3 regions of the Paenibacillus sp. FSL R10-2736 genome follow, and region 2 is predicted to be linked to each of the others. Evidence: riboswitches for the same ligand, from Rfam matches in the RefSeq annotation. Region 2 holds a riboswitch; each other region holds the start of a gene.
The links. A riboswitch is a leader RNA that binds a small molecule or an ion and turns the genes downstream of it on or off. The one in region 2 is predicted to bind cyclic di-GMP.
Positions count from the first base shown of each region.

Region 1: another riboswitch for cyclic di-GMP. It lies ahead of NSQ73_RS28565 (flagellar assembly protein A); the one in region 2 lies ahead of NSQ73_RS32305 (anti-repressor SinI family protein).
Region 3: another riboswitch for cyclic di-GMP. It lies ahead of NSQ73_RS32790 (choice-of-anchor A family protein); the one in region 2 lies ahead of NSQ73_RS32305 (anti-repressor SinI family protein).

Region 1 covers NZ_JBBOBN010000002.1:118,061-128,350, forward strand. The annotation lists gene NSQ73_RS28530 (PucR family transcriptional regulator) at 1-1,478, opposite strand, end outside; gene NSQ73_RS28535 (cupin domain-containing protein) at 1,492-1,923, opposite strand; gene NSQ73_RS28540 (ring-opening amidohydrolase) at 1,975-3,045, opposite strand; gene NSQ73_RS28545 (ABC transporter permease) at 3,045-3,797, opposite strand; gene NSQ73_RS28550 (ABC transporter ATP-binding protein) at 3,794-4,603, opposite strand; gene NSQ73_RS28555 (ABC transporter substrate-binding protein) at 4,617-5,630, opposite strand; gene biuH (biuret amidohydrolase) at 5,685-6,368, opposite strand; cyclic di-GMP riboswitch class I at 6,887-6,980, shown strand; gene NSQ73_RS28565 (flagellar assembly protein A) at 7,083-8,708, shown strand; gene NSQ73_RS28570 (DMT family transporter) at 8,776-9,693, opposite strand; gene NSQ73_RS28575 (LysR family transcriptional regulator) at 9,790-10,290, shown strand, end outside.
Region 2 covers NZ_JBBOBN010000002.1:963,963-974,252, reverse strand. The annotation lists gene NSQ73_RS32340 (hypothetical protein) at 1-131, shown strand, start outside; gene NSQ73_RS32335 (aldo/keto reductase) at 186-1,163, shown strand; gene NSQ73_RS32330 (hypothetical protein) at 1,447-2,736, shown strand; gene sipW (signal peptidase I SipW) at 2,738-3,334, shown strand; gene NSQ73_RS32320 (TasA family protein) at 3,434-4,030, shown strand; gene NSQ73_RS32315 (TasA family protein) at 4,100-4,690, shown strand; gene NSQ73_RS32310 (helix-turn-helix domain-containing protein) at 4,863-5,195, shown strand; gene NSQ73_RS32305 (anti-repressor SinI family protein) at 5,344-5,493, opposite strand; cyclic di-GMP riboswitch class I at 5,522-5,606, opposite strand; gene NSQ73_RS32300 (2-oxoglutarate dehydrogenase E1 component) at 6,125-8,992, shown strand; gene odhB (2-oxoglutarate dehydrogenase complex dihydrolipoyllysine-residue succinyltransferase) at 9,051-10,290, shown strand, end outside.
Region 3 covers NZ_JBBOBN010000002.1:1,070,212-1,080,501, reverse strand. The annotation lists gene NSQ73_RS32795 (LPXTG cell wall anchor domain-containing protein) at 1-1,719, opposite strand, end outside; partial or broken gene NSQ73_RS32790 (choice-of-anchor A family protein) at 1,756-2,537, opposite strand; cyclic di-GMP riboswitch class I at 2,631-2,723, opposite strand; gene NSQ73_RS32785 (hypothetical protein) at 3,573-3,947, shown strand; gene NSQ73_RS32780 (ASCH domain-containing protein) at 4,491-4,835, opposite strand; gene NSQ73_RS32775 (MmyB family transcriptional regulator) at 4,883-5,761, opposite strand; gene NSQ73_RS32770 (zinc-binding dehydrogenase) at 5,894-6,826, shown strand; gene NSQ73_RS32765 (Atu4866 domain-containing protein) at 7,036-7,287, shown strand; gene NSQ73_RS32760 (helix-turn-helix domain-containing protein) at 7,364-7,525, opposite strand; gene NSQ73_RS32755 (AraC family transcriptional regulator) at 7,522-8,238, opposite strand; gene NSQ73_RS32750 (SDR family oxidoreductase) at 8,399-9,136, shown strand; tRNA gene NSQ73_RS32745 (tRNA-Thr) at 9,297-9,368, opposite strand; gene NSQ73_RS32740 (sugar phosphate isomerase/epimerase family protein) at 9,452-10,231, opposite strand; gene NSQ73_RS32735 (MTH1187 family thiamine-binding protein) at 10,282-10,290, opposite strand, start outside.

The DNA.
Region 1 (10,290 bases), 850 kb from region 2:
GTGAACAGCTCGGCTGAGGTCCGTTTGATGTTGCGGTTGCACTTGAAATACAGCTGGAGTGTCTGCACGAGAGACACTCCATGCTTGCTGTCATACTCCAGCAGCGGAACGATGTACTGGTCCCTGTACGCGCTGATCTCCGCAAGCTCCGGCAAATGGTACAGCAGCCTGAAGACACCCAGCTTCCGGTAATCCACATAAGCCCCGCTGTAACCGCTGACCTCGCAGATACGGGCGATTTTGCGGGCGGACTCATAGCTGAAGCGCACCTGGTCGGGACCTTCCGCAAGATCTCCGATGCAGAAGGCGCAGCTCTCCTTGGCAAACACCCGGTTCATCTCAGCCAGCAGCCGTCCCAGCGTTTCCTCCAATGGAATATCCGGCTGCTCCGGAACCGTCAGAACCAATTCTCCTTCAAGGATCGTAAGCTTCACATGCTGAAGATCTCCCCGGGCCCGCACCCGCTTCACCGCTTGCTGCAGCTGCTTAAGCTCCGGCTTCTCCTCCAGCCAGCCGACGGTTACAGCGCGCAGCGGGCGCTCAGGAAGCGGGCAGCCGCAGGCCTCGGCCCGCAGCTTCAAATCCTCGGCTGCGGCAATCCGGCCGCTGATCCAGTCCTGCAGAAACTGGTCGACATACTTCAGTTCAACCTCCCGGCGGGCACCGGCGTTGATCATCTCCAGCCCGACCAGTACTCCCACCCGGTCAATGGTTAACTGATCTACAACCGCCAGCTCGCGGTTCCACTCCAGCAGCACCAGCAGGCATTGATCCACTCCCTTGTCATGGACGGACGATACATAGGCGCGGATCCGCCGCTCTCCGACCGTCAGGAAGGTAATCCCGAGACTGCCCTCCTGGCGCAGCTGCATCCATAACGGAAGCTGCTCTGCCAGCTCTAGCGCCTCTGCCTGCGGGGAACAGAGGACCTGATCGGTATCATCCAGCAGCACAACCGGATTATGCAGCATACCATCCAGCGTCAGCAGGAAATCCTCGATGCCGTCGCCATGCAGAAGCTGCTTGGACAGCTTCTGGAAGCGGCTCTGCAGCTGGGAGAGCTCCCTGGCCTCCTGCACGAGCACCCGTTCCATAATGTCACGTACAACGTCGGAGAAGGAGATAGCCGCCGGCAGCTCGAAGATCGGGAAATTAAGCTGATCCGCCAGCTCCAGCGCCCGTGCCGGAATTTCGTCGATATAACGCTTTGTCTTGATTCCAAGCGCGGATACGCCCTTCTGATTTAGCTGGGGAATAATCTCGGTGATGAGCTCCGGCTGACCGTGGAAGGGGAAACCGCTGGTAATCAGAAATTCTCCCGGACGGACCCAGTCAATCACATCGGGAACCTCCATCACATTGACACGGTTAATGTAACGCCCAAGACCTCCGGCTCCCGCCAGGACCACCGCTTCCTTCAGATCGGGAATCAGCAGGATATCGCTGCAGTTCAATCCGGTGATTACATTGCTGCCCATAGCTCCGCCGCCTTTACTTTAGCTTGGAAGAATACACATCCTCGATCAGAGTGGTGCCAAAAAAATGGTTCGCAGGTACATTCGCCTCGGCCGGCACAAAAATACTGATCTGCTCAGACGGCGAATCACCCGCATTCGCAACGGAGTGGACTACACCCGCAGGTACATGGAAGGTATCCCCGGCCCGGTAGCTGTACCATTCACCCTCGCATAGCAGCTTGACCTCCCCCACAGTGATATGAATAATCTCCACCACATCATGATAGTGTGGCAATACCTGACCGCCAACACCCAGCTTCTCCCACAGAATCGAGCTCATCCGGATGCCCAGACGGTCCGCCTGCGCTGCCGAGACGATCTCCCGGTGGTACAGCTCAATATGATTCGGCATTAACTCCCATGTCATGTCCGCCGCTGTCAGCACTTCCGTTTCCTGTGTATGCATAATCCATTCCTCCATGATGTATAAGTTATAGGTATAGGTTGAAAAAACCCGCTATCTGCGGCGGAATACAGCCGCTACCGGCCCTCCGCCCTTCGGGCCCTGGTGCTCGCCTCCGCCGGATACGTAGATCATCGGATCGCCGCCGACATAGGCCAGTACACCGCCGACTACGGCCCGCGCATGCCGCGTATGATTGATATCCGAATCATCCAGCATGATATGGCGCCGTCCGCGGATGACTCCGTCCGGATCAGCTTCAGCTTTGGCCAGCACCTGCACCAGCTCCTCACCGGGATACCGGTCCAGCAGGCCCTGCAGCGCTGCGCCGTCAATAGCATCCTTCATGACTGCATGGTCGATGTGATACGGGCCTTCCGCAGACAGCGAATTGCCGAACACAATCACTTCGCAGTAGGCAAGCTCACTTCCGGCTGAAGTAGACGCCACAGCGCTGAATTTATCCCAGCTCACGCATATATCTTCTTCACTTAAGGTCGAGCGCTCCACTTCACCCAGGGCAACGGCAGTCCCCAGTGCGGATGCACCTCTGGAATATCCCATGGATTTATAGGTATCCTCTGTAACGAGCGATACCTGACGGCTGTGCGCGTCATACATCTGCTCTGCAGTGAGCAGCGGGCATTTAATCTGCACAAAATGCACATCCGCTTTTGAGGTGATTCCGGCATCCAGGACCGCCCGGGCCACGGCATCCGCCACAGCGTCCACCTGGCTGAGCCGGCCCAGCTCCTCCGGCCGGAAGATCCGTGTTCTGGCCGTACCGACCGCAAGTGACTTTAGACCATCAGCATTTACGCCCGTCTCTGCCTGGCCGCTGCGGCTAATTACCGTGAAATGCGGGCTGAGCACACCTTCCGTCCCTCCGGACATCACATAGGATATTTCTGCAGGCCGCTGTTCCTGGGACACCCCGGCGAAGAACGCCTTCAGCGCCATAACGGCATAGCCCCGCGTGAAATCATTAACACAGCCGTTCCCCTCGGTCTTTCCCAGTACAGCTGCAACCTCTTCGGGACGGAACAGCCCCTCTTCTATCGCCGCCTGCAGGCCGGACATGTCATTCGGCGCACCTGCAGGGATTTTGATCACCGAGCATTTCATCACAGATCATCGCTCCTTGTCCAGAAAATAACCTTCTTCTCCAGCAGTCCGATACACCAGAACAGCAGCAGGCCGCACAGCGCCGAAGCAATAATGGCCGAGAACATCACCGGAGTATCCATATGGTAAGAGGAGACGAGCACCACATAACCCAGCCCCTTATTGGCCCCGACAAATTCACCGACAATCGCTCCAACAATGGCAAGCGAGGTCGAGATTTTCAGTGCGGAGAAGATATAAGGCAGACTGGTCGGCAGCCGCAGCTTCCAGAAGATTTCGCTTTTGGTTCCTTTATAGGTGGAGAACAGCTCCCAGGCCTCGTATTCAATCGCCTTAAGACCTTTGACACTGTTCACCAGAATCGGGAAAAAGCAGATCAGCATCGAAGCGATGACCTTCGAGGTATATCCGGTTCCCAGCCACACGACAAGCAGCGGCGCCAGTGCAACCAGCGGTGTAGTCTTAAGGGCAATGGCGAGCGGGAACATCCCCTTCTCAATCGGCTTGGAATGAACAAAAATAACCGCAGTAACCAGGCCCAGTATGTTAGCAAGCATGAACCCGGTCAGGGATTCACCCAGGGTAACCAGCGTATGGGACCACAGCGAACCATCGATGGCCGAGACCACCTGGGTTGGAGAAGGCAGCAGATACATCGGAACCGACAGGAGCCGTACGGCCAGCTCCCACAAGATCAGGAAGCCGAGCGCAAAGGTGACCGGGTACAGGCTGTCCTTGAGTTTGGCTGTCATAGATGCTTCACCCGCTTTCTCAATTCCTTGACGGTCCGGTGGAATTCCGGCAGCTCTTCCATTCCCGCTTGACGCGGTGAAGGCAGCGGTACCGGAATAATATCTGTCACCCCGGCCGGCCGGGGTGACATCATCACCACCCGGTCCGACAGAAGCACGGATTCCTGAATAGAATGGGTAACCATTACAATGCTGCTTAGACTTGTCTCCGGACTCTCCCACAGACGCAGCAGCTCAAAGTTCAGCTTCTCACGGGTCAGTTCATCCAGCGCACCGAACGGCTCATCCATCAGCAGCACGGTCGGATCGGCAGCCAAGGCTCTGGCAATCGCCGCCCTCTGCTGCATTCCGCCGCTGAGCTGATGCGGGAAGTGGTTCTGGAAATCCTGCAGGCCGACCAGCCGCAGGGCGCTTTCCGCCTTTTCACGCGCTTCCTTTTTGCTGAATTTCTTCTTCGGGCCCAGCTCAAGGGGCAGCATGACATTCTGCAGGGCACTGAGCCATGGCATCAGTACAGGCTTTTGAAAGACCATGCCCAGCGACAGGTCCGGGGAGGAATACGCAACCTCCCCGCCTCCTTCCGGGCTTAGCAGCCGCAGCATCAGCCGCAGTGTCGTTGATTTCCCGCAGCCGCTCGGTCCGAGAATGGAGATGAATTCATTTCGGTATACGTCAAGACTGACATTATCAAGCACAGGCACATTGCCGAAGGAAAGAGAGCAATTGCGCAAGGAGAGCATCGTGTCCCGGGTACCGGGATTCTTCACAGGGGCGGAATCCATCTGTTCTTTCATCGCTGTTGTCATACCGGTTCCCTCCTTAATTCAAGTACTCATTGGTGAACAATGAGCCGATGTCCTGCTGCTTTTTCACAAAGTCCAGATCGATAAGATTCTGCTGCAGCGTCTCCCACGCCGCCTCGTCCATCGAGCCGAGCGGGAGCTTCTCCGGCTCAAGCAGCGGAATGCTGGCCTTCATCATGCTGACTTCATGCGCAAGATCAAGCTTTTCTCCATATTTCAGGCCGAATTCCGCCGCTTCCTCAGGATGCTCCATCGCATAATCCCAGCCCTTCATGGAGGCCTGTACGAAACTCCGGACCATTTCCGGATCCTTCTCAATCACAGACTCCGTGGTAAACAGAGTGTCGGCATAGAAATTGATGCCATAGTCGTTCGGGTCGATAATATTGACTTCCTTGCCCTGCTCCTGCACAGCCAGCACCTCATTAATTACATATCCGGGCCATGCCTTGACCTGGCCGGTCAACAAGGGGCTGAGATCATATTTGATCGGCATCTCTTCGATTTGCGAGGTTTCGATGCCCGCGCTTTTCTCCATAGCACGGAAGGTCAGCTCTTCATTGCCGCCGAGCTTGATGCCCACCTTTTGGCCAACAAGATCTTCCATTGTGGTGATACCGGATTCTTTAAGCGTGAACATTACGAACGGGGTTTTGCGGTATATCGCAGATAACGCCTTAACCGGTACGCCTTTTTCTCTGGCAATAATGATCTGGTCAGCACCGGTTACCCCGAACTCCTCACTGCCCGAAGCAACCATCTGTACCGCCGGAAAATCCGAGCCTCCCGGCCGAATCTCCACATCCAGCCCCGCTTCCTTATAGAAGCCCTTTTCAACAGCGGTATAGAACCCGGCAAACTGCGCCTGATGAATCCACTTCAACCTCAGAACAACCTTCTTAAGCTCACCGGAGCCTTCCGCCCCCTGTCCCTCAGCCTTGCCGGTATCCGAATTGTTGCCGCAGGCTGTAATGAGCAGCATTAGTGAAGTGAGCAGGATAAGCGCTTTGGTTCTGGACTTGTTCCACATGGTGATTCCCCCGTTATGATGTTATTTGGAATACTGGTCATTCGTAATTCGTATTTAGAATTGCTCCAGCGCCTTCAGCACCGCTTGCGAATCACTCACACTGCCGAAGACACCGCCCTGCATTTTGACCATATTGAGCGCTGCCAGGTGATTGGCATAATCCGTAGCGCCCGTGCAATCCTCCAGGATCAGACATTCATAACCGCGGTCATTGGCTTCGCGCATCGTCGTGTGTACACAGACATCCGTGGTGATTCCGGTCAGAATCAGATGGGTAATCCCTTTATTCTTCAATATTAAATCCAGGTCCGTAGCATAAAAGCTGCCTTTACCCGGCTTGTCAATAATGTGCTCTCCCGGTATAGGTGCCAGTTCATCAATGATCTGCCAGCCGCGCTCGCCCCGTACGAGAATCCGTCCCGCCGGTCCTTCCGAGCCGATCTCAGCACCGGTCTGTCTGCTCCGCCACCGTTTATTCGCCGGCAGATCGGACAGATCCGGCTTATGGCCCTCCCGGGTATGGATAACGGTGAATCCGTTAATTTCCCGGATGCGTGCCAGCAGCCGCCCAATCGGCTGAATCGCTCTGGCTGTTAATGAGAGATCGTAGCCCATTCTCTCCACGTAACCGCCTTTGCCGCAAAAATCCGTCTGCATGTCGATAATCATCAGTGCCGTCTTCGCCGGATCAAGGACGCCGTCATAGGGCCAGGTGTAAGGTGCTGCTGTAATCTGCATGGTTCATGCTCCCCTTCCAGAATTCAATGCATGTATTTAATGTTATGTTTATTAACATTAATTTAATTTTTCCTGCTGTTTGTTAGATTATATTACAACAAATTTGCAATGTCTTCGTTTTTATTACGAAATAATGCGATAATTGTTTGTGTTATTCTACATATATAACATTAACATTACATATTAACCCCGGATTAACTCCATTCATATATTAAAAAAAGCCGCCAACGCAGGCAGCCTCAGCAGCAGTCCGTTCTCCAGCTCAAAGATTCGGCTTTTCTTGCAGAGCAGACTCCTCCCATAAGCTGTAAGCGCTGGGAAACCAGTTTTTCAAGCAATATAGAGCTGCACATTTCAAGATTATTAATAAATTGGCAGAATACAGTTGAAAAATAGCTCCTTAAGTACTAGAATTAAGCTTGTTTGCAGAAGTTCCTGCAGCGCAGGAACCAGTTATGACCTTTTTTGTCGATTACAGTCGATTGAAATCGCCTCATGCTGAGTGTATATCATTGATCTATTTCTAAAGGCAAACTTCCTGAAAGGGTAGGACGCAAAGCAATGGGCCTAAGAATGCTGAGAATCCGCGTTTATGGTCGCCAGGCTGCCAATAGAGACCACGTAAGCCATCAGTCACCGGGAGATCCCCCAGGCTTTATGATGCTCTTTTCTGTACGAATGCCATTGATTATACGAAAAAGCGAGGTTAAGATAATGCCGCAGCAATTCATCGAACCAACCCGATATGATTTCGTGGAATCCTTGATGCTTGAACGGACCGGATTCCTGGATTCTTTCTCTGTGGAGGGCCGGACTTCCGGCGGGATGAATGGAGATAAGGATGGAATTATCCTTGTGCAGAATAATCAGATCTTCATTACTCCCCCGCTCTCTGGCGGCAAGCCCGCCCGGATCTCCGCTGTTCATCCTGTAGTGCTGAAGATCAACTGGAAGACCGTTACAGAGCCTACTGAGGTGACCTCAGCGGATCATATTACCTGGGAAATTTGCGAGAAGCCACAGTATCAGATTACGGTTTCACCTGACAAGCTCAAAGTGCATTTCACCTTGTACCGTGCAGAGAAGTACGCCTGGAATCTGGTCAATTGCCCGGCTTCCTTCGAAGCCGCAGTCCGGGCTGAGCCTAACCGGGCGATGCTGCTGTCCACGCTCACCATAGAACAGATTCTTTCTTCGCTGGATAACCGCTCCATTCTGCGGAATCTGAATATCCCGGCCCTATACGCCGAACTGAACAACCCTACATATCTCCCTGTCTGTATCGCAGAAGGCAGAGCCCCGCTGCCCGGCAAGAAATCAAGGCTGCAGCTATCCCTCCCGGAGCATACGCTCACAGGCAATGGAATGCTCCGGGAGGGACGAACCGCGGAAGCTGCAGATTCCTTAGATTATCTGCGGTTTCCGGGAGCACCCTTCGCCAGAGAGGGAGAAGTCTTCGCCCGCAAGCTGCCGCCCGAAGAGGGAATTCCAGGATTTGACGTAGAAGGAGGCATCTTGCCTCCACCTCCACCACAGGATATTTATTTCGCAGCCGGAGACAATGCACGGCTGCTTCCAAACGGGGAGATCGCGGCTCTGCGTACGGGCAGACCCCGCATCTGCGGAGACTCCGGCAGCGTCACAACCTGCGATTTTCCGGCCCTATGCCTCATCACCAAGGAAATGGCGGCAACAGCCCGTGAGATTATGTTTGCAGGTGACATCGTTGTACCCTCAGATATTGAAGGCCCTATGTGTATTGAGGCGTTAGGGAATGTGTATATCTACGGCAACGTCTGCCAATCTACAATTACGGCTACAGGCAGTATCTATATAAGCGGTCAAGTAACCGGCTGCAGCCTGCACACCGGACTTGCCGGGGTACACCAGCACCGCCTGCACCGCTTCTCCAGTCTGCTGCTGACTGAAGTTGGCGGACTGCGGGAAGCCGCCCGGCTGCTGGCCAAGAATGTAGAATCCCGCCAGCAATCCGTGAAATACGGTCTGGTGGTTATGCTGCTGCTGGAGGATAAGTACAGCCATATGGAGTGTCTGATCAGCGATCTTAAATCCGCACTGCTGTGCATGGAAGGGGCTCCCCAGCCCGGTACGGATCAGCTCAAGCAGATGCTGGAGGTTTTTACCCATCCGGGGCAGTTCACCGAGTTTATCACTGACAGTGTTCTGAACAGCTTCTCCCGGCTGCTGCGTAATCTGTGTGAAGACATTGAACTGCTCCAGGAGGAGCATGTCTTCATTAATATCGCCCGTTCCCATAACAGTATCCTGGAGTCCGGCGGAGAACTGATCCTGCGGGACGCGGACGCAGAAACGGTCTAAGCCTGCTGTAATGTAACCCCTGACAAGTACAAACGGCTGCCCCTCTTCTGAGGGAGCAGCCGTTTGTTTATTCCTTACCCAGACCGGGTACCGGGGTCTGCAGGACACTCCCGGCATTCCGGCCCAGCCTGACATTCACCAGAATAATGCTGCTCACAATCAGCAGCATACCGATGACCAGATTCAACGTAATCTGTTCATGCAATAAGACTACACTGGAGCCGATGGAAATCAGCGGAATCAGAAAGGTGAACGAGCCTACCTTGCCGGCCTCTCCTTCATTGATCAGCTTGAAGTATACCAACCAGCCCAGCGCAATCACGAAGACCGCGATGAACAGTGTATTTATTATAAAAGTACTACTCCAGGTAATATCCGCCCAGCTCTCCGAAGCTGAGCCTGCCGCCAGCAGGATTACCCCGCCGATCATGATCTGCATTGCGGTCATCCACAGCATATCTACTCTGGCTGCATTGCGTTTGGTGTAGACCGTAGCCAGCGCCCAGCTGAGTGCACTGGCCAAGGCCAGCAGTACGCCTATAGGCGAGATACTTCCGGTTAATCCCCCAAGGCTTAACGAGGCTACCCCGAGGAAGCCGATTACGAGGCCGGCGATCTTAAGCCCGTACATCCGCTCGCCCAGCCAGATCCAGGCAAAAATTCCGAGCAGCACCGGCTGCAGGAATACAATGGCCGAGAATAATCCGGACGGCACATACTGCAGGCCAATCGTCTGGAAGCCATAGTAGAAGACGATACTGAGGAAGGCTGACACCAGATAGACGGGCCAGAGCTGGCGCAAATGCAGCTGCTTCCGCTTCGGCAGCGCCGCGATGATTAGTATAATACCGGCAATGACCGTTCGGATTCCGGCGAACAGCAAGGGCGGGGCATACGTTAAGGCAATTTTGGAGAGCGGCCAGTTGATGCCCCAGACAATAACCAGGAACACTAATAAGCCAATAGTTTGCTTCCGCTTCTGCATGAGTTCACCTCTTGTTCTGATTTCTTCCCAAATGATACAATAGATTCAGTCATAATTGAAATGAATTATAATCATGAGGGGCATACCAGATTAGATATGAATAACACTCAAATTCGCCTATTTGTCTTAATCGCTGAGAGCCGCAGCTTCACCAAGGCGGGTCTTGAGCTGAATATGACCCAGCCCGCAGTCAGCCGCGCCATCTCCGCACTGGAAGCCGAGCTGGACGTGAAGCTGCTGCTGCGCGACCGGCGCAGCGGATTGATGCTGACGGATATCGGCAAGCGGATTCTGGTTATCTGCCGCGGAATCCTCAGCGGCCTCGATAAGATAGATCAGGAGCTTGCCGCCGAGAAAGGCCTGGAGAAGGGCCTCATCCGCATCGGCGCCTTTCCGGTTGCCGCTGCCTATTTTGTCCCGAAGATTATCAGTGCCATCACTGCCAAATACCCCGGAATTGAGATCAGATTATATGAAGGTTCGGTCGCCGAGGTGAAGGACTGGCTGGCATCACGGTTCATTGACGCAGGCCTGATGATTCCGCCGGTCGAGGATTTCGCCTCCCTGCCGCTGTTCCGGGAGAAGCTCTACGCCGTA
Region 2 (10,290 bases):
TTGATGAAAGCGAACAGAATGTAGATCCGATTCCGGTCGAGGATCTTACACTCGAGAAGCAGGAGGAGAAGGATAAGGAAGGCACGAAACACCGCTCCTCCAGCGACAAAAAATACCATACCGGATTCTAAAGGTGTACACTTAACTTAGAGCATTCAAAAGTTATAGCTTATGGAGGGATACAATTGCTGAAAGCGTTACCACTTAACAAACGCGGAATTCCCGCCAGCCGCATTGCGCTGGGCTGTATGGGGCTTGGCGGAGGCTGGGACCATGAACCGGTTACAGCGGAGAACATTAAGCAGGGGCATGAGGCGCTGGATGCGGCGCTGTCGATCGGCATCAATTTTTTTGACCATGCGGATATCTATACCCGGGGCAAGGCGGAGACGGTGTTCGGACAGATCTTCAGGAAGCGTCCGGGTCTGCGTGATGAGATCATCCTGCAATCGAAATGCGGCATCAGGCTGATGGAGCCGGGGGATATCACCAATATGTTCGACTTCTCCAAGGAGCATATTCTGTCCAGTGTAGACGGAACGCTCTCCCGGCTGGGCACAGAGTATATTGATATTCTGCTGCTGCACCGCCCCGACCCGCTGATGGACCCCGAGGAAGTCGCCGAAGCACTGCGCCTGCTTAAGGCAGCCGGCAAGGTGCGCCACTTCGGTGTCTCCAATATGAGTGCTGCCCAGATCAAACTGCTGGAGACCTATTGTGACGAGCCCTTCATCGTCAATCAGCTGCATATGAGCCTGGCCAAAATCAGCTGGGTCGATGCCGTACTCAGCGTGAACCGGGAACAGTGGAAAGACCTCACGTTTCCTGAGGGTACAATAGAGTATTGCCGCGCGGGGAACATCCAGCTTCAGGCCTGGGGCCCGCTGGCCCAGGGGCTGTTCAGCGGACGGCCGCTTGACGGACAGCCGGAGAACGTGGTGAATACAGCGGCCAGAGTACAGGCGCTTGCCGCTGAGAAGAATACAACACCTGAGGCCATCGTCCTGGCCTGGCTGATGACGCATCCTGCAGCCATCCAGCCTGTAATCGGCACCGTCAATCCGCTGCGCATCGCAGCCTGCGGAGGGGCTGATAAGATTGAGTTCTCCCGCAAGGAGTGGTACGAGCTGTACGTCAGCTCACGCGGAGAGAAGCTTCCTTAAGGAGCGGACTTCACTACAAATGGAAAAGGTTATGCCATCCGTATTTGTTATGCGGATAGCATAACCTTTTTTCGTTCTCAATAAAGAACATTTGTGAAAAACAGCGATATATCAAGGTAATTAAAGATAATCAGATGCATTCGTGCTTTATTGCGAACAATTCGCTGAAATTGACATTTTTCTTTTCCCGGGTGCGCAGTGTATGATTTCATTACGAAAACGTTCTTAATAAAGAACGAAAATAACGAATATTAATCAGTAAGCCATGAGAGGGGGCCTACCTTTGTACCCCAGATCCGCCAAACGGCGTAAACGGAAATACACGAAACTCGGTCTTCGGATCCTGCAATCCGGTGTGGCTGTATCTGTTCTTATAATGTATACCTCCAATCAGATTGGCAGTACTTACGGAGAGTATAACACTTCCCAGGAACAGAACACCTCTATCGGGCTCTGCTCCGTATTTCCGGGTCAGATCGAACAGCTGCTGTCAGAGTTCAGCGGACATGTCCGCACAATTACCCAGCTGAAGTCTTCTCTTGGCAGCCACATTACGAGCGGGAACTATAACACTCCCCCGGTCTCTGTAGAACTGTCAGCGGAGGAACTGGATCAGATCTCCAGTGAGATCTCGGAACAAATCCGGCTGGCAAGCGATACAGTTAGCGCACTGGATACACAGCTGAGCCTCAATGCAGGTATCTGGCAGCAAATTCTGCAGGAAATTGGCAGTGCAGCAGCCATTCTGCATCAACTCGGAGGATATATGGTTAATCTCGAACCCAATTGCCTGGAAATCCGTGACGCCCAGTTCTTCGAACAGCTGCAGGAAGGTCTCCATCAAAGCGGGGTGCTGTCGGAATCCCTGACGGATACATTAACGGGCATTGTGCATTATCTGAATACGATTCATGATTTCGGCGGCTCGCTGCCGACCGGTAATCCTGACCGGGTGCTTCTCCGGCAAGAAAGCTTCGGCTTCCCTGCCGAGGAACCGATTTTCTCACTCATGACCAGAGCCTACAATGCAGACCCCAATGTATCTCCCGCCTTACAGTCAAGCTACGATCAGTTAAGTGCAGAATTAACAGTCTCCAGAGACAACCTATCGTCCACAATCTCCACGCTGCAGGAACAGCAGGTACACATTGCTGAAGCGAAGGCGGCGCTGGAGGAGAAAGCCAAGGCTGAAGAAGCGGAACGGCTGGCGCTTGAGAAATCCAAGGCTGAGGAAGCGGAACGGGATGCACTGGAGAAGCAGAAACAAGAGAACGATCAAACCAAGAATAATGCGCCCGCAGCCAGCATTCCTGGAGAAGATAAGACCATCGATGAACCTGCTATAGAAGCTCCTGAGGGAGAAAAACCGGCTCCTGCACCCTCACCGGATGCAGAGGTTACCGCTCCGCCTGCCACACCGGCACCGGAAGCCAATCTTCCGGAGGCGGCTCCAGCGGCAGACTCACCTGGGGAGCTCCCGGATAGCGGTACAGATACCGCGCAGCCAACAGCTACAGTTACACCTACAGCTACACCTGCTCCACAATCGGATACCAGCAAAGGCGGGGAATAATATGCGCATTAAAAAGATAGTCAGCACCACATTGTCCACACTGATATTTATGATTTTCCTGGTGCTGGTAACAGCAGTAGTCATCTCCAAAGCCTCCGGAGGCGAACCTTCCTTCTTCGGCTATCAGATCAAGACGGTGTTATCCGGTTCTATGGAGCCAGGCATCCAGACCGGATCTATAGTAGCGATTAAGCCGGGCGGGGATATGACCCGTTTTCAAAAAGGCGATGTGATTACTTTCATGAATCCCGATAACCTCCTGATTACACACCGTGTGGTCGATGCTTCAATAAACAGTGCCATAGGTGAAGCCAGCTATACCACCAAAGGGGACAATAACGATGCAGCCGATACCTCAGCGGTCAGCTCAACAAATGTGGTAGGCCAATATACCGGCGTCACCGTCCCTTATGTAGGATATGCCATGAATTTTGCGGTCTCCAAAGCCGGAAGCGTAATGCTGATGATTATCCCCGGGCTGCTCCTGCTCCTCTACGCACTGTATTCCTCCTGGAAAGCCGTAGCGGCACTGGAGAAGAAGAATGCAGGGCCAGCGGTGACCGGCGGACCGGATACCCTTCCAGACATTGTGCAATAAACCGATTGTCCTCTCCCGTTTACGAAACGCGGAGCAACAATAAATTTTCCCCGAAGACAGGTAAAGACAAAAAAAGAACGATGAGAGAGGGATGAACAAATGAACGTTAAAAAAACATTAGGTCTCGGCGTTGTATCGGCAGCACTCGGATTAACCCTGGTCGGCGGAGGAACCTTCGCTTACTTCAGCAGTACCTCCACCACTGCAGCTTCTTTTAACAACGGAACTTTATTACTTAATTCGGACCCCTCCGTTATTGTCAATCTCAGCAATCTTAAACCGGGGGATACGATCCTAAGAGATTTTAAATTGAAAAATGACGGAACGCTCAATATTCCCAAAGTTGTTCTGCGTACCTCATCTGTCATTACAGATGCCCAGGGGGATAACGGCGCCCATAATCTCAAAGACGATATTATTGTGACGTTCCTAGTTAACAAGGATAAGGTAACATCACCTGTCCTGGTCGTTTCACTGGCCGAACTTGAGCAGCAAAGTCCGGATCTTGTAGCCAAGGGAATTCTCGGCGGAATCTTTGGTGTAGAGAACGGGGGCATCAAAGCAGGCACCTCAGATAAACTGAGCGTACAGTTTGCCTTCAAGGAAACCTTCCAGCCGCAAAACTACTATCAAGGCGATACACTGGCCCTGACCCTGAACTTCGAAGCCAACCAGGAAAAAGGCGCCCTCAAATAATCTATCTGTATATGCATTCCTGATCACCGATCTTAAAAAAACATAATATACTCGAGGAGGAAATTAATTATGGGTATCAAAAAAACATTGGGTCTTGGCGTAGCATCGGCAGCACTGGGATTGTCTTTAATCGGAGGGGGCACCTTCGCTTACTTCAGCTCCACAGCAACCAGCACGGCAACCTTCGCGGCAGGCACGCTGAAGCTCGGCTCTTCCTTTAATACACCTGTTGCCCTGACCAATCTGAAACCGGGTGATTACACCGTACGCACGTTCACCTTGTCCAATGACGGCACCCTGGATATCAAACTCCTAACGCTGGCCACCAGCTACACTGTAACTGATGCGAAGGGCGATAATGCCGGCCAGGATCTTGGAGATCACTTCAAAATCAAACTTCTCGACAGCTCTTATACCAGCGGTCCGCTTGCCGGCCATGTGCTGTCCGAGATCTCCCTGAAGGACCTGAAGAACACTTCCAGCTATGATCTCGTAACGGCGGGTGTACTGCCGGGAGGCATCGCCGCTACCCAAACCAAAACCTTCAAGATTGCTTTCGAATTCGTTGACAATACCCAGGATCAGAATATCTTCCAGGGTGACGGCTTGGCGCTGAACTGGACATTCAATGCTACGCAAGGTTTGGGAGAAGCTAAATAAGGCTATTAAATTATATACACAAAACGGCATATCCTCCCTCATCCGGGCTGGATATGCCGTTTTGTCTCTCCCCGCCAGCTTCTGGCAGGAACAAGGGTTTTTGTCCGTTTTGCGAATTTTTGTTATACTGATAACAAAAAGTACGGAGGGCGTTGTAATCGTGTCAGATAATATGGGAAGCCGCATCCATAGGCTCCGGCTGGAGAAGGGTTATTCTTTATCCGAGCTTGCGGATAAAGCTGACGTGGCGAAATCATACTTAAGTAATGTCGAACGGAATATCCAATCCAACCCCTCCATTCAATTTATCGAAAAAATTGCCGATGCACTCCAAGTATCCATTCACGTATTACTGTATGGCGGAATTGCAGAAACTGCAGAGCCGGTTCTCGATGGAGAATGGTTCAGGCTGGTTCAGGATGCGATGGCCTCTGGTATAAGCAAACGTGAATTCAAGGAGTTTCTCGATTATCAGAAATGGCGGCTGGAGCAGAAGGATAACTGAAATACCCCACAAAGTGAGGCAGCAGCCTCGATGATTACCCAGGTACTTTGCGGGGACCCCGAAACAACATGTAAATTCCAACAGAAGAGGGCACAGCGTGTACACCGCTGTGCCCTCTTCTGTATGTATCCGTACAATGCTGAATGCCCTACATCGCCTGGAGTGCTTTTTCAGTAAAAAAACGCCGAATCTCGTCTGCCTGGATGCCAGCCTGCTTAGCAGACATTAGCAAATGCACCCATTCTAAATCCAGATCAACTGCCTGCAGTTCGTCATTCCCCTGGTTGGACTTATCCAAGAAATCTCCTCCTAGAATTTTCGCGTCCCCAGGCAGTCCGGCCATCATAGTATTTCTACTTTAGATCCGAGACTTTGTGCCCCTGTCTTTCGGCAGGTTTACCCTTTACTGGACCCTTTACATGAAAGGATCTGAAAAGAATCGATGAAACCGTTCTCCGCAATAACATTATACAAGATCTTACATGAAAAGTGTGTCGTTTTCTGGAATTTTTTTATGTTAAATCGTGAAGACCCTTAGCTAAAATTGCCAATAGCTTGTATAAATAATCCCAATTCATCTTCAATCCGTCCAAATTAGTTTAAATATACTAAATAGATATTAATCCCGTAACACAATATAGAAACAATTACCCATTTCTATGATTTACAACCACCTAAATCCCTTAATTTTTTATTAATTTTAACGATATTTTATTTTTCCGGCTTCACCCGGGAAATTTATGATTGTTCCGTATGAATCCCCTGCTGAATCATACCGTTTTGCGAACGGATTGCACGAAAGTATGAATTGATTACCCTGCCGGAAAGTAGCACAATAAGATGAGAATGAAACCGCAAACATCGCAGCTCCGCTAAGCGGTGTTCCTAATATACCGCATGTGGAGTTTATCCGTTAGGAGGACCTACTCATGGCCGTCAAAGAGCCCTATAACGAATCTGTCTGGAGCAAGTATTACGGTCCCAATCTGGGCTACATTCAGGAGAAATACGAGCAGTTTGTCAAGGACCCCACTTCCGTAGAGCATCATTACCGCGACCTCTTCACAGTATCCGGCCCGCCTCCCCTGGCTCCGGATGCCGTCAAGACGCCTCCCCCCGCCATCTCAGGAGATACAGAGTGGCTCAGGAAAGCCGTTAAAGCTTCCAAGCTAATGGCTAACATCCGAATATACGGCCATATGGCTGCCGATATCGATCCGCTGGAGCGGAGCACCAACCCGATGGCGAAATGGCTGGAGATCGAGACCTATGAGCTGACGCGCGAAGATCTGAATGCCCTGCCGGCTTCATTGATCTGGGAGAATGCCCCTGAGGGCGTGCATACCGCTATGGATGCCGTTCACAGAATGCGCCAGGCCTACACACAGACCATTGCCTATGAATTCGGGCATGTGCATGACGAGCGTGAGCTGCGCTGGCTCAACAGCCAGGCGGAATCCACAACGTCGCCTGCTCCACTGAACCATGCGGAACGCAAAGAGCTGCTGAAACGCCTGATTCAGGTAGAGCAGTTCGAGACCTTCCTGCATAAGACCTTCGTCGGCCAGAAGCGCTTCAGCCTGGAGGGCAATGATGCCCTCGTGCCTATGCTGGATGAAATTGTCCGCGCTGCCGCACATGACGGCGCAGAGCATATCCTGATGGGTATGGCCCACCGCGGAAGACTTAATGTGCTCGCCCACATTCTGGGCAAACCTTATGATATTATTTTCTCGGAATTCCATCATTCGCCGAACAAGGAGCTCTTCCCGTCCGAAGGCTCCATGGGTGTCACCTATGGCTGGAGCGGGGATGTGAAATACCATCTAGGCGCCGACCGCGCCGTCCGCGAAGGCGAAACTGTGCGTACCCGCATCACGCTTGCGAACAACCCGAGCCATCTCGAGTTCGTGAATCCGGTCGTTGAAGGCTTCACGCGTGCAGCCCAGGAGGAACGGGGCACCCCAGGCCTGCCTAAGCTGAATACGGACAAAGCCATGGCCGTGCTTATGCATGGCGATGCCGCCTTCCCTGGTGAAGGCATTGTTGCGGAAACACTTAATATCGGCAAATTGCAAGGTTATCAGAATGGCGGCACTGTGCATATTATCGTCAATAACCGGATCGGCTTCACCACCGAAAGTGAAGATTCCCGCTCCACGCATTACGCCAGTGATCTGGCGAAGGGCTATGAGATCCCGGTAGTGCATGTCAATGCCGACGACCCCGAAGCCTGTATTGCTGCCGTCCGTATGGCCAGCGCTTACCGCCATTTGTTCAAGAAGGATTTCCTGATTGATCTGATCGGGTACCGCCGGCACGGCCATAATGAGATGGATGATCCGGAAACCACCCAGCCGGTGGTTTATGGCAAGGTCCGCAACCACCCTACCGTCTACCGCGTTTATGCGGAACGCCTGCAGCGCGAGAAGGTCGTTACAGCCGATGAGGTGAAGAACATGATTGCCGAGGCCGAGAGTGTGCTGCAGCAGGCCTTCGAGCAGATGAAGGAAGGGAAACAGAAGAACGCCGAGTCCAAGACTTCGGTCGTCCTGGATACGGGAACACCGGTGCACCACCCTACAGCGGTTCCGCTGGCTAGCCTCCAGGAGATTAACCGTGAGCTGCTGAGCGTACCGGCCGACTTCACAGTCTATCCGAAGCTGGAGCGGATTCTGCAGCGGCGCAAGGATGCGCTCAATGACGGTGAACGGGTAGACTGGGCGCTGGCCGAAACCCTGGCCTTCGCTACCATTCTGAAGGACGGCACGCCGATCCGCCTCAGCGGACAGGATTCACAGCGCGGCACCTTCGCTCACCGCCACCTTGTCCTGCATGACAGTGAGAGCGGGGAGCTCTTCTCCCCTCTTCACCAGCTTAAGGATTCCCGCGCCTCCTTCGGCGTCTACAACAGCCCGCTGTCCGAAGCCTCTGTACTCGGCTATGAATACGGCTATAATGTGTTCGCACCGGAGACCTTCGTGCTCTGGGAAGCGCAATACGGCGATTTCGCCAATGCCGCCCAGGTCATTATCGACCAGTTCATCTCCGCCGGACGCGCCAAGTGGACACAACGCAGCAATCTTGCGATTCTGCTGCCGCATGGATATGAAGGTCAGGGACCGGAACACTCCAGCGGCAGGCTGGAACGTTATCTGCAGCTCTCCGCCGAGGAGAACTGGACCGTAGCGAATCTGACCTGCGCGGCCCAGTATTTCCATCTGCTGCGCCGTCAGGCTGCACTCTGCGGACAGCCCGACGCCCGGCCGCTGGTAATCATGGCACCGAAGAGCCTGATCCGCAATCCGCGCAGTACCTCGGCCGGTGCTGATCTCGCATCCGGCAGCTTCCAGCCCGTGCTTCCGGAACCGCTGCTCGGCAGCAAGCCCGAAGAGGTCAAGCGCCTGGTGGTATGCAGCGGCAAGGTCGCCATCGACCTGCAGACTGAGCTGGAAGCCGCCCGCGGACAGGACTTCTCCTGGCTGCATATTCTCCGCCTGGAGCAGCTGTATCCGTTCCCGGAACGTGAGCTTGGCGCTCATCTCAGTTCGTTCCGTTCCCTGCAGGAAATCATCTGGGTGCAGGAGGAACCGAAGAATATGGGCGGCTGGAGCTACGCCGAACCCCGGCTGCGCGCCATTGCCCCGCAGAATGTTACCGTCCAGTATATCGGCCGTCCGGAGCGCTCCAGCCCGGCCAGCGGTTATGCGGATGTGCACAGCTTCGAGCAGCGGCGCATCGTTAGAGAAGCCCTGAAACTAAACGCTCAAGTACAAGCACCTGTACCGTCTTCCTGACAGCAGCAAGGCGGTCTCTCGATAACGTAAACTACTATATTTGGGGAGGTAACGGCCTGTGTCCGAAATTAAAGTACCCGATTTGGGCGAATCCATTTCCGAAGGAACGATCTACAAATGGCTGGTTAAAGAGGGCGACACTGTCGGCCAGGGCGATGTGCTCGCGGAGCTTGAGACCGACAAGGTCAACCTGGAGATCAGTGCGGAGGAGGATGGTGTCATCTCCTCCATCCTGCGCCAGGCGGGCGAGAACGTTGCCGTTGGCGAAGCTATCGGCATTATCGGCAGCGCCGACGGTGCGGCAGTAGGAGGCGGCAAGCCGGAAGCGGCGAGTGCAGCGACGGGCAGCAGTGCCTCTGACGGCGGTAAGCCGGAAGCGGCAAGTGCTCCGGCCGCCTCCGAAGGTGCGGCGGCGGGCTCTGCGGCCCTGGCTTCGCCGGGGGCGCGCAAGCTGGCCCGGGAGCGGGGCATCGACCTCGGCGAGGTCAGTGCCCGCGACCCCATCGGCCGGATCGGCCAGGCCGATGTGAACGGCCATGGCGCAGCCGTGCCGGAGGCCGCTGCGCCTGCAGCTCCGGCGGCGGCGGCGCGGCCGGAGCCGGTGAAGCCGCCCGCGCCGGCGGGCAAGGCGCCGCATGCCGAGGACGGCAAAGCGACCGAGCGCAAGCGCATGTCGCGCAGACGGCTGACGATTGCCAGCCGCCTGGTCGAAGCGCAGCAGACGGCTGCCATGCTGACCACCTTCAACGAGGTGGACATGACCGCTATTCTCGACATCCGCAAACGCCGCAAGGATGCCTTCAAAGAGAAGCATGAGGTCGGACTCGGCTTCATGTCCTTCTTCACCAAAGCCGTGATCGGCGCACTCAAGGCTTATCCGCTGCTGAATGCCGAGATCGATGGTGAGGATCTCCTGCTGAAGAAATACTATGACATCGGCATTGCCGTAGCTGCCAAAGAAGGCTTGGTCGTGCCGGTCGTCCGCGATGCCGACCGGCTCAGCTTCCCGGAAATCGAGCGCAAGATCGGCGAGCTCGCCTCCAAAGCGCGCGCCAACACGCTCAGTCTGCCGGAGCTGCAGGGCGGTACCTTCACGATCACCAACGGTGGTGTATTCGGATCTCTGCTGTCTACGCCGATCCTCAACACGCCGCAGGTCGGCATTCTCGGCATGCATAAGATCCAGCTTCGTCCGATCGCCTTGGATGAAGAGCGGACAGCCAACCGTCCGATGATGTATGTCGCCTTATCGTACGATCACCGGATTGTGGACGGTTCAGAGGCGGTAGGCTTCCTTG
Region 3 (10,290 bases), 110 kb from region 2:
CGCTGTTGGCGTTGGTGTCGGTGCTGCCGTTGGCGTTGGTGTCGGTGCTGCCGTTGGCGTTGGTGTTGGCGCTGCCGTTGGTGTTGGTGTCGGTGCTACCGTTGGCGTTGGTGTCGGTGCTACCGTTGGCGTTGGCGTTGGTGCTGCTGTCGGCGTTGGTGTCGGTGCTGCCGTTGGCGTTGGTGTTGGCTCTGCCGTTGGCGTTGGTGTTGGTGCTGCCGTTGGTGTCGGTGTTGGATCTGCCGTTGGCGTCGGTGTCGGTGCTACTGTCGGTGTTGATGTTGGATCTGCTGTTGGTGTTGGTGTCGGTGCTGCCGTTGGCGTTGGTGTCGGCTCTACCGTTGGTGTTGGTACTGCTGTCGGTGTTGGTGCCGCTGTTGGCGTTGGTGTCGGTGCTGCCGTTGGTGTCGGTGTTGGTGCCGCCGTTGGCGTTGGCGTTGGTGCTGCCGTTGGCGTTGGTGTTGGCTCTACCGTTGGTGTTGGTGTCGGTGCTGCCGTTGGCGTCGGTGTCGGTGCTGCTGTCGGCGTTGGTGTTGGCGCTGCCGTCGGTGTTGGGGTCGGCGCTACCGTTGGCGTCGGTGTTGGTGCTGCCGTTGGCGTTGGTGTCGGTGCTGCCGTTGGTGTCGGTGTTGGTGCTGCCGTTGGTGTCGGTGTTGGTGCTGCTGTTGGCGTTAGTGTTGGTGCTGCCGTTGGTGTCGGTGTTGGTGCTGCTGTTGGTGTTGGTGCCGCCGTTGGCGTTGGTGTCGGTGTTGGTGCCGCTGTTGGCGTTGGCGTTGGGGTCGGCGCTACCGTTGGTGTCGGTGTTGGTGCTGCCGTTGGCGTTGGTGTCGGCGCTGCCGTTGGCGTTGGTGTCGGTGTTGGTGCCGCTGTTGGCGTTGGTGTCGGTGCTGCCGTTGGTGTCGGTGTCGGTGCTGCCGTTGGTGTCGGTGTTGGCGCAGCTGTTGGCGTTGGTGTCGGCGCTGCCGTTGGTGTCGGTGTTGGTGCAGCTGTTGGCGTTGGTGTCGGTGCCGCCGTTGGCGTTGGTGTCGGTTTCACTGTCGGCGTTGGCTTCACTGTCGGTGTCGGTTTCACTGTCGGCGTTGGCTTCACTGTCGGCGTTGGCTTCACTGTCGGCGTTGGCTTCACTGTCGGTGTTGGCTTCACTGTCGGTGTTGGCTTCACTGTCGGCGTCGGTTTCACTGTCGGCGTTGGTTTCACTGTCGGCGTCGGCTTCACTGTCGGCGTTGGTTTCACTGTCGGCGTTGGTTTCACTGTCGGTGTTGGCTTCACTGTCGGTGTTGGCTTCACTGTCGGTGTTGGCGTCGGAGTGCACTTAGGTGTCGGCGTTGGCTTCACTGTCGGCGTCGGCTTTACCGTTGGTGTCGGCGTCGGCTTCACTGTCGGCGTCGGCTTTACCGTTGGTGTTGGTGTCGGCTTCACTGTCGGTGTTGGCGTCGGAGTGCACTTAGGTGTTGGCGTTGGTTTTACCGTCGGTGTCGGTTTCACCGTTGCTGTCGGTGTTGGTGTTGCGGTTGGTTTTACCGTCGGTGTCGGTTTTACCGTTGCTGTCGGTGTTGGAGTTGGTTTCACCGTCGCCGTCGGCGTTGGCGTTGCGGTCGGTTTCACTGTTGGTGTCGGGCTTGGTGTTGCGGTTGGTGTTGGCGATGGGCTGGGTGTTGGTGTTGCGGTCGGCGTCGGACTTGGCGGCGGTCCATCTCCCTCGTATGTTCCAAGGTGCATTTCTACTCCGCCGCTAAAAGACTTGGCAATTAGCGTTCCGTAAAGCTCTGCACCGGAATAATTGACATCCGCCTTAGGCGCCAGTATCGTTCCCAAGAAGGTCGTATACGCAATATTCACCTTGGTCGCTTCGTAGAAATTGAACAACACTTGACTTGCTCTACCGTTATTCATTGCGAAACTTGGTACTTTGACCGTAGCTCCACTTATGTTAATAATTAACGTGGCATTCTGGGCAATGTTGAATTGAATATTGTTTGTATTCGCCAGCGTTGCCTCATCCAGATGAACTACGTTGAAAAGATCCGGCGCACTTATTGTAAGTGTTCCATAATTATTACCAACTTCTTTCGTAGCGGACAATGCCCCGTATGCTGCAGAACGCGAGATCAGATACTGCTTCTCAGCCGGGAAATCAATCGGGCTTCCCTGCTTCTTCGCGCCTATAATATTCACACTAGGCTCATTGGCTTCAATGGTGTCCCCATACACAACGTTTCCGTAGATTTCTCCGCTGCCCGAATGTTTAAACTTCTTGCCGGCAACGAGTACGTCGGTGGCTGAAGAATTCCTGTAGGCCCTGGCTACCCCGTAACCTCCAGAGAGAGTAATATTCCCCCCGCTGCAAGACGGCCTTCAATTTGATCATTGCCTTGCGTGAAATCGTCAAAGATAAAAGCATTAAAATTCCCGGCAATCCCCAAGACCGGCGTTGGATTGTAAGGCACACCAGATGTTGCCCTTACCTCCGTCCCCCAAGTGAAGGCGCTACTTACGGTCAGTACGCCCGCCAGAATAAAGGCGGCCGCTTTTCGCATTTTTTTCTCAATAATCTACACCTCCTATTCAACTATTCTATGAAATCGCCGCAAAACTATAACAAAAAAAAGACCGCCACGAAGGGTTAGCTTCACGGCGGCCGGACGACCATAGCCCGGACTTAAGGGGCATCAGATTCCTGACTTTGCGTCCCGCTCTTTCGAAACGGTTTGCGTTTGTACATGATTGATATGAAATTGGAAAAGCTTATGTAATACCCAACTGAAATCTGTGATATTTGTTACTTTAGAACTAACTTCAGTTTAGATGCCGACTGGCATATTGTCAATATATTTCCAATTGATTTCACAGCTATTTTTTTGATGAAAAAAGATTGAAAAAACCCTTTATTTATAAGGATTTATAGAAGTTGAGAATATAACCTCCTGACGAAAAAGGTCGATAATTCCGCTAATTCGCCGCAGTATTTCTTCCTTTTCACAGAGCTGTTTCTTACAATTTTAAATATTAAAATTTAGTATTTTAGTCCTACTCCTTCTCCCTTCCCCCAACTCATCTCCGCTTAAGCAAACCGCACCATGGTAAACGCGAAGAAACGGGCGCCATCCCCTTTAAGGATACCGCCCGTTTTCCGTTCATACCGGAGAGCTCTTTTATAGTAAGGGCTCTATGATATTCATATATTTTCACAAAAACTGGCGCCTAAGCAAACCCTGGCAGCAGTCTTTAATCGACATTTCTAGGGAGTTTGCGTAGAGGGCTGAAAATCTGCACACGCAGGAATCCATTTTTAGAGCAGCTGAATCCAGCCAATCATTGACACCCAGAGCGGAACGCTAAGGAATAACCCGAATAATAAACCGCGGCGGAGATTTCCTTCATGACTCATTGCCATTCTCCTTTTAATCTGATTTATTTTTAATCTTTAATATTTCAATTTTAATATAAAATAATTTTTATTATCTTATTGTGAATTATGTCACATTAATAGCCCTCTTTTTTAAATACTATTGATTTTTTTTGAACTTCGGGTTAAATTACGAATATATGTTCTCATTAGAGGGGTGAGATTGATGCACAGAGCTGAGAGCCAGGACAATATGCTGGTGAAATCATATATCTTGCTGCCGCTCATTTTATCCGCCTTTGAACGCGATGCTTCCATCCTATCTGCAGAGCTGCGCACACCCGCTCCTTACCTGGAGGTTGTCCGGACAGCGGCGGGTGCAGCCATAGCCGATCTGCGGAATGTCCGCACCGAGATGAGAGCCCGTGGTCTGAAGGTCTATGCACAGCAGCAGCTGGAAGTTGGCATTGAAGCCAAATTTGTCTGCAGGGGTTATCATGAACGGATGCTGCTGCTGGATGATGTCATTACCGCCCAGTCTACTATCCGCATGCGCAGATATCTGGGTCTTGGCACTCCGGACTCAACCGCCTTGAGATGAACAGCATTCTGGCGATGTTAATTCTCAGCGTTTCTCCCCTCATAAAAAAGAGGCCCGCCATGATCGGCAAGACCTCAGGGTACCATATTACACCGGGGGATGTTTGGTAACCCCAATATACATCCCTTACCTGAAAATAAGCTGATACCCAGATAAAGATTACATTAAAATCGTCCAATACCCAAGCGTGCCGCAGATAACCACAGCCGCTACGGGATACAGGATCTTCCGGCTTACCTGATCCTTAAACACAATAAACAAACAAAGCATACAAAGCCATGCGATAAGAAGGCTGCCCATCTCTTATGCATACGCTCCTTCCCGGCAATTCTGCCCTGGCTCCTGCAGCATACCGCCGCAGAGCCCGCTTTCCATATATATAAGAAGATTACCCGCTGAATATCCCTATCATACCCGCTGACAGCTGATCTGCATGAAATTTTTATTTATTTGGCCACAAACGGATTCACCACTCCTGCTCAAGAATGGGATATTCCCAGAAACCTAAGCGCCCCTTGACAGGTATAGGATGAGCCAGCGCAACTACCCCCTCCAGCTTCCAGGCATACCGGCCTTCTGCATAATCGCCGAACACATATTCATTCCCGCCCGGCCAGCTCTGCTGCGCCTGCTGAGGCGTAACCCCACAGCAACCGGCCAGCCGGCTGGCGCAAGGATTACTCCGGAGGGCAGATTATCCGCGGTGTAGCCGTGCCGGGCAAGCACTGATTGATACGGCTCCGTCTTGCATATGGCCTTATCTACCTGCATACCGGCATGGATGGCTAAATCCCCCCGGTAAGACGTCGGCCAGGAACGGGTCTCGATCTGTTTTTCACCCAGCGCAATTAAGGTGGCCCAAGGCTGGCGAATCGTCAGACACTTCATACAAGGCTTGCCTCCATTCCAGAAAACACATAATGTCCAGTTTACACTCAGCTTCCCAGTTGTTCAAAAACTGTATGAGCAGCTTCATCGACCGGTAAGTAGGCCTCAATTCTTGGATATAGATGATGGCCAGCGGAAATATGAATTTGCTTGTACCGGATAGGAACCAACTTATCTGAGGCACCCATTCTGGCTAAGATCATTTTGTGCTGACCATACTCGTTACCTGTGTTGTCAGGCCGCTTATTCCAGTACTTATTGAAATCACTGTATTGCCGGAGTCTTTCGAGGCTATGCGTATACCATGGCTCCTGTCTGGAGCCGGTGTGTAATTTTTGGTAAGCATGTATACCCTCCACTGCATGAGATTCCCATAATTCAAAGGATGCGGCATTGAAGGTCGAGCGGGAGCGCACAGGATAATCCGTATTGAAGTGAAGATCTGCCATATTCAAGTCTTTATAGAAAGCTTGATGTGCAGGCAACTCAAATAACCGGCTAAACCGTTCATTCACCGCCTTGATATTTAACATGTGGTTCACAATCATTGCCGGCAGCGGCAGGCTGCTCAGGATCTGCCTCACTTCTTCCAGCGCCTGCTCCATAGCTGCTCCTTCAAGAGCCGGATAGACCGGGAGATAACCGGCAGCCAGCAGCAGAGCATTCCGTTCAACGGCTGTACACTCCAGATATTCAGCAATACAGATAATCATCCGGCGATCCGGCATACGGTGTGAGCGTCCCATTAATAGGTTTTTATACGTAGGGCAAGCCATATCGTTAAGCTCCTGCTGAGTAAACCGTTTCAACAACGGATGGGGTTGATTAGCATAATCCAGTTGACGTGTTACGCGAAGATTCTCAATTTCAGCGATTACCCCCTTCAACGTCTCATCCTGAACGTCCCTATCCTTACGTATAGTCATCAGGCTCACCGCCTTTACCATATTGAGGTGTAATTCTACTCTTGGTACAAGCCAATTCCTACAGTATACTCCACTATGAAAACAGGGCGCAATTTCCATTACGCTTCTAATTATATTTATGGAGGAGATCCTATGAATCGTGCAATTGTTACAGACTCACCGGCTCATGGATATTTGACCGTCAAGGAAGTCGCCGCACCGGAGGCCCAGCCCGGGGAGGCAATCGTTAGAGTGCATGCTTTCTCCCTTAACCGGGGTGAAGTTGTTGATGCAAGGAAGGAGGCTGAGGGATTCCGGCCGGGCTGGGATTTTGCCGGAACTGTTGTCCAGCAAGCCCGGAATGGCACCGGACCCAGAGAAGGAAGCCGTGTCACCGGGCTTCTCCCGATGGGGGCATGGGCAGAGCGAGTAGCAGCTCCCGCTTCGTTCCTGGCAGAGATACCGGATAACGTAACCTTCGCCCAAGCCGCCATTTTGCCTGTAGCAGGCCTGTCCGCACTTTACACCCTTAGAAAGGGCGGGATGCTGCTCGGCAAGAAAATATTGATCACCGGCTCCACTGGAGGCGTGGGAATCATGGCTCATCAGTTAGCCGCACAGTCCGGGGCATTTACAGTAGGTGTAGCAAGAACAAAGGAAAAAGCCCAGGTTGCCCGGGAAGCCGGCGCTAATGAGGTTGTGGTTGGAGAAGCTGCGATATCTCAGGCAATTCCTTTCGGGCCTTATCATCTAATTGTGGATTCGGTGGGCGGTGATACACTGGCTGCTTTGATGCCTCAGCTGGAACCGGGAGGGACCCTAGTCTCGATGGGACATTCAGCCTCTCCTTATTCCACACTTGATGTCAGAGGCTTAGGCGGCAGAACCTTGTACAGCTTCTTTCTTGGAGAAGAAGCTAGCCGTTACTCCGTAGCCGACGATCTCAAACTGCTGGCCGGCCTCCTCTCAACAGGCCAATTAACACCCCTCATTGAAGTGGAAGCGTCATGGGAGAAGATAGCGGAGGTATCCGAGGCGCTGCTGGAACGCAGATATTCCGGTAAGGCCGTGCTGTTAGTCGATTAATTCTGATATAAAAAGCGCCTGTAAAGCACGCACGACAGATATGGCAGACCCGTTTCACCACAAAAGAGGTTAAATTGGTCATAATGTTCTCAATCTCTTAAATGGAGGATTAGGCAACAATCTCAATGAATCAGGCTACCCCCCATTGTATTGAAGGAGGATAATAAACATGCAGAACTAAATAAATAAAGAAAGAAAGGATGAATATAATGGAAGATAGCATTAACCCCTCCCATCCTTATATTGGGATGTGGGTAACCGCAGATGGTTATATAAGGCATGAATTACTGCCTAACGGCCGCTATGATGAAGCACGCGGAAGCAGAAAAAGCGCTTATCAAGGAAGTTATTCTATTACAGGTGATCATATTGAATATGTAGATGATACCGGCTTCACCGCCGATGGTGATTTTCGCGATTCGGTGCTCTATCACGGAGGCATGGTCTTGTATCGGGAGTAAACCAAGTTTCCACATAACAGGAATAACAAAAACACCGCATTCTCAGGAGAATTGGCGGTGTTTTTGTGTGATGCAACTATATCGTTTCCCGGAACCGATGTACATCCCGAATAGGCGGCTGGCCGAACAAGCGGGCATACTCACGATTGAACTGCGTGGCGCTCTCATAGCCAACCTGATAAGCGACACTTGTCGCATCGCTCGTTGTCGCCAGGAGAATTTTCCGAGCTTCTGTCAGCCGCAGGCGTTTCTGATACTGGAGGGGGTCATTGCCGTCACTTCTTTGAAACAGGCAAAAAAAGATGATTTGCTCATTCCGGCTGCTTGCGCGAGCTTCTCCACCCGCATGGGTTCCGCATAGTGGAGATTCATCCCTTCAATCACGTGGGCAATTTGATGGGCACGGCTGCCCAAGAGAGCGAACTGCCGTATAGAGTCCCCTTGCTCAGTCTGCAGCATACGGTAAAGAATCTCGCGCACTGCATAAGGAGCCAGCACCGGTAGATCATCCGGCGTATCCAGCAAACGGATTAGATGCATGACAGCCTCATGAAGCGGATCGCTCATCCGGCTGATAACCAAAGCGCGGGGAGGTTCTTGTCCTGTGTTTTCTGTGACATTAGATTGTTGAATCACATCCAAAATCTGATCCATATCGAACTGTAGCTGAAGGGACAAGTACGGGGTCTCTGGAGAGGCTTCAATGACTTGTCCGGTAATTGGCAGGTGCACGGAAGCGGCCAGATAGCTTCCGTGATTATAACAATAGCTTTCCGGTCCCAGCATTACCCGCTTGGCACCTTGAGCAATCACACACAGGGATGGCTTGTATACCGCAGGCACTGGCGCGGATATGTCGGAAGAACGAATAAAAGAAAGAGCAGGATAGGCGGTAACGATGGTCCCATCTTGTACGGCAATACGTTCGATTCGTTCGGTCAATTCAGTCAAGCGTATTCCTCCATTCTGCGACTATTACAATTTACTTTATTGCATTTTGGAGGATTAGGCAATCTCTTCACAGTATCCGGCTACCGCAAGCTTTGAAGTCGGCAGCATAATGAACATGTAACACCTAAGCGTATTTCATTCATAAAAGGAGCGGTGTGGCATGTCGACATTAAAAGATAAAGTAGTGCTTATTACCGGTGCCAGTAGCGGCATTGGAGAAGCGACCGCCAAATGGCTCGCTAAGCGTGGAGCACAGGTGGTGCTCGGTGCAAGACGGACGGACAGGCTAGAAAAGCTGGCGGAGGAGATCAGAAACGCGGGCGGGATTGCTGAATACCATTCCCTCGACGTAACGGATTTTGAGCAAATGAAATCAATCGTCCAATTTACAGTTCATCAATTCGGACGCCTTGATGCCCTTGTAAATAACGCAGGTGTGATGCCGTTATCGCCACTTGATGCATTAAAGATCGAGGAGTGGAACCGTATGATTGATGTCAATATTCGCGGTGTGCTGCACGGGATCGGAGCTGCTATTCCCGTAATGAAGGAACAGAATTCCGGCCATATCATCAATGTTGCCTCCGTTGGCGCATATACTGTCTTTCCGAAATCATCGGTTTATTGTGCCACCAAGTTCGCGGTCCGGGCGATTACAGAGGGCCTGCGTCAGGAGTTGGGAGCAACAATCCGTACGACGGTTATTTCTCCAGGCGTAACCGAATCCGAACTGGCTGATACCATCACTGATGAGTCAGCCCTCGAGATGATGAAATCCTTCCGGGCCAATGCTTTGCCCTCTTCCGGTATTGCCCGCGCCATTGCCTATGCCCTTGAGCAGCCTGCGGAAGTGGATGTAAATGAATTGATCGTGCGCCCAATGGGGCATCCGGCTTAAACCGCTAAGCAGATTAGGAAATAAGACTTGACGGCTACCAAAAGTGAATTCCGTTACTTCACTCGAATATGGTAGAAGAATGGTAGAGGTTTATGGTGGTACAGAAAAAAGCGCGGCCTCCGAAATCCCCGGAGGCCGCGCTGCATATGAATTCAAAAGATGCTGGTGAAGGGAATTGAACCCCCGGCCTACGCATTACGAGTGCGTTGCTCTACCCCTGAGCTACACCAGCTTAAAGGATAGTCTGCCTGCCAAACAAAAAATATTATAACTCTTTCAGCAGAAAACGCAACCCTTTTTGATCATTCGCGCTGCCTAGTCCTGCATTAGCCCCAGCCCGCGGAAATATCCCAGTGCCTCCTTAGCACTTTCCAACGAGGACACGGCATAAGCCTCTTGCTCTACTATATAGTACAGAATCCCGCTCTCCTCTGCCTTGTCGAAGACGCTCTGGAAATCAACCTGCCCTTTCCCGAGGTCAGTCTCTTCATTATTTGCCCCGAAATCCTTAATGTGAACCAGCGGAACACGGCCGGCATAACGGGAGACATAGTCAATAGGACGTGCTCCGCCCCTGTGTACCCAGCCCAGATCGAACTCTGCAAACATATGCTCCGCAGGAATCTGTTCCAGCCATATATCGATGACTGCTTTGCCGTCTACCTCTGCAAATTCATAATCATGGTTGTGATACCCGTACTGCAGGCCTGCTGCACGGACCATCGCGGAGGCCTTCTCCAGGAAGGGAATCACCGCCGTCACATCCTCCATTGAGGGGTTCTGCGGAAGCGGTGCCGAAGGGGTGATCATATATTGTAATCCAAGTTCCTTCGCATATTCAATTTCTTTGGCTAACGCCCGTTCCATGTTATCCAGACTGCTGAAATCCAGGCCCACATGCGCCGAAGGCGCAGCAAGACCCAACCGGTCCAATGTACGGCGCAGTTCTCCTGCAGACACGCCGAAATAACCGGCGAATTCTACCGCCTGATATCCCATCTCCGCAACTTTGCCCAGTGTACCCAGGAAATCGCGCTCCGTCTGGTCACGCAGTGTGTACATTTGAATCCCGATCTGCTGTGAGGCTTTTGCCATGAAAGATCCGCTCCTTATAGGTTGAATCTGATTACAACTACAGGTACTCTTTACTCTCC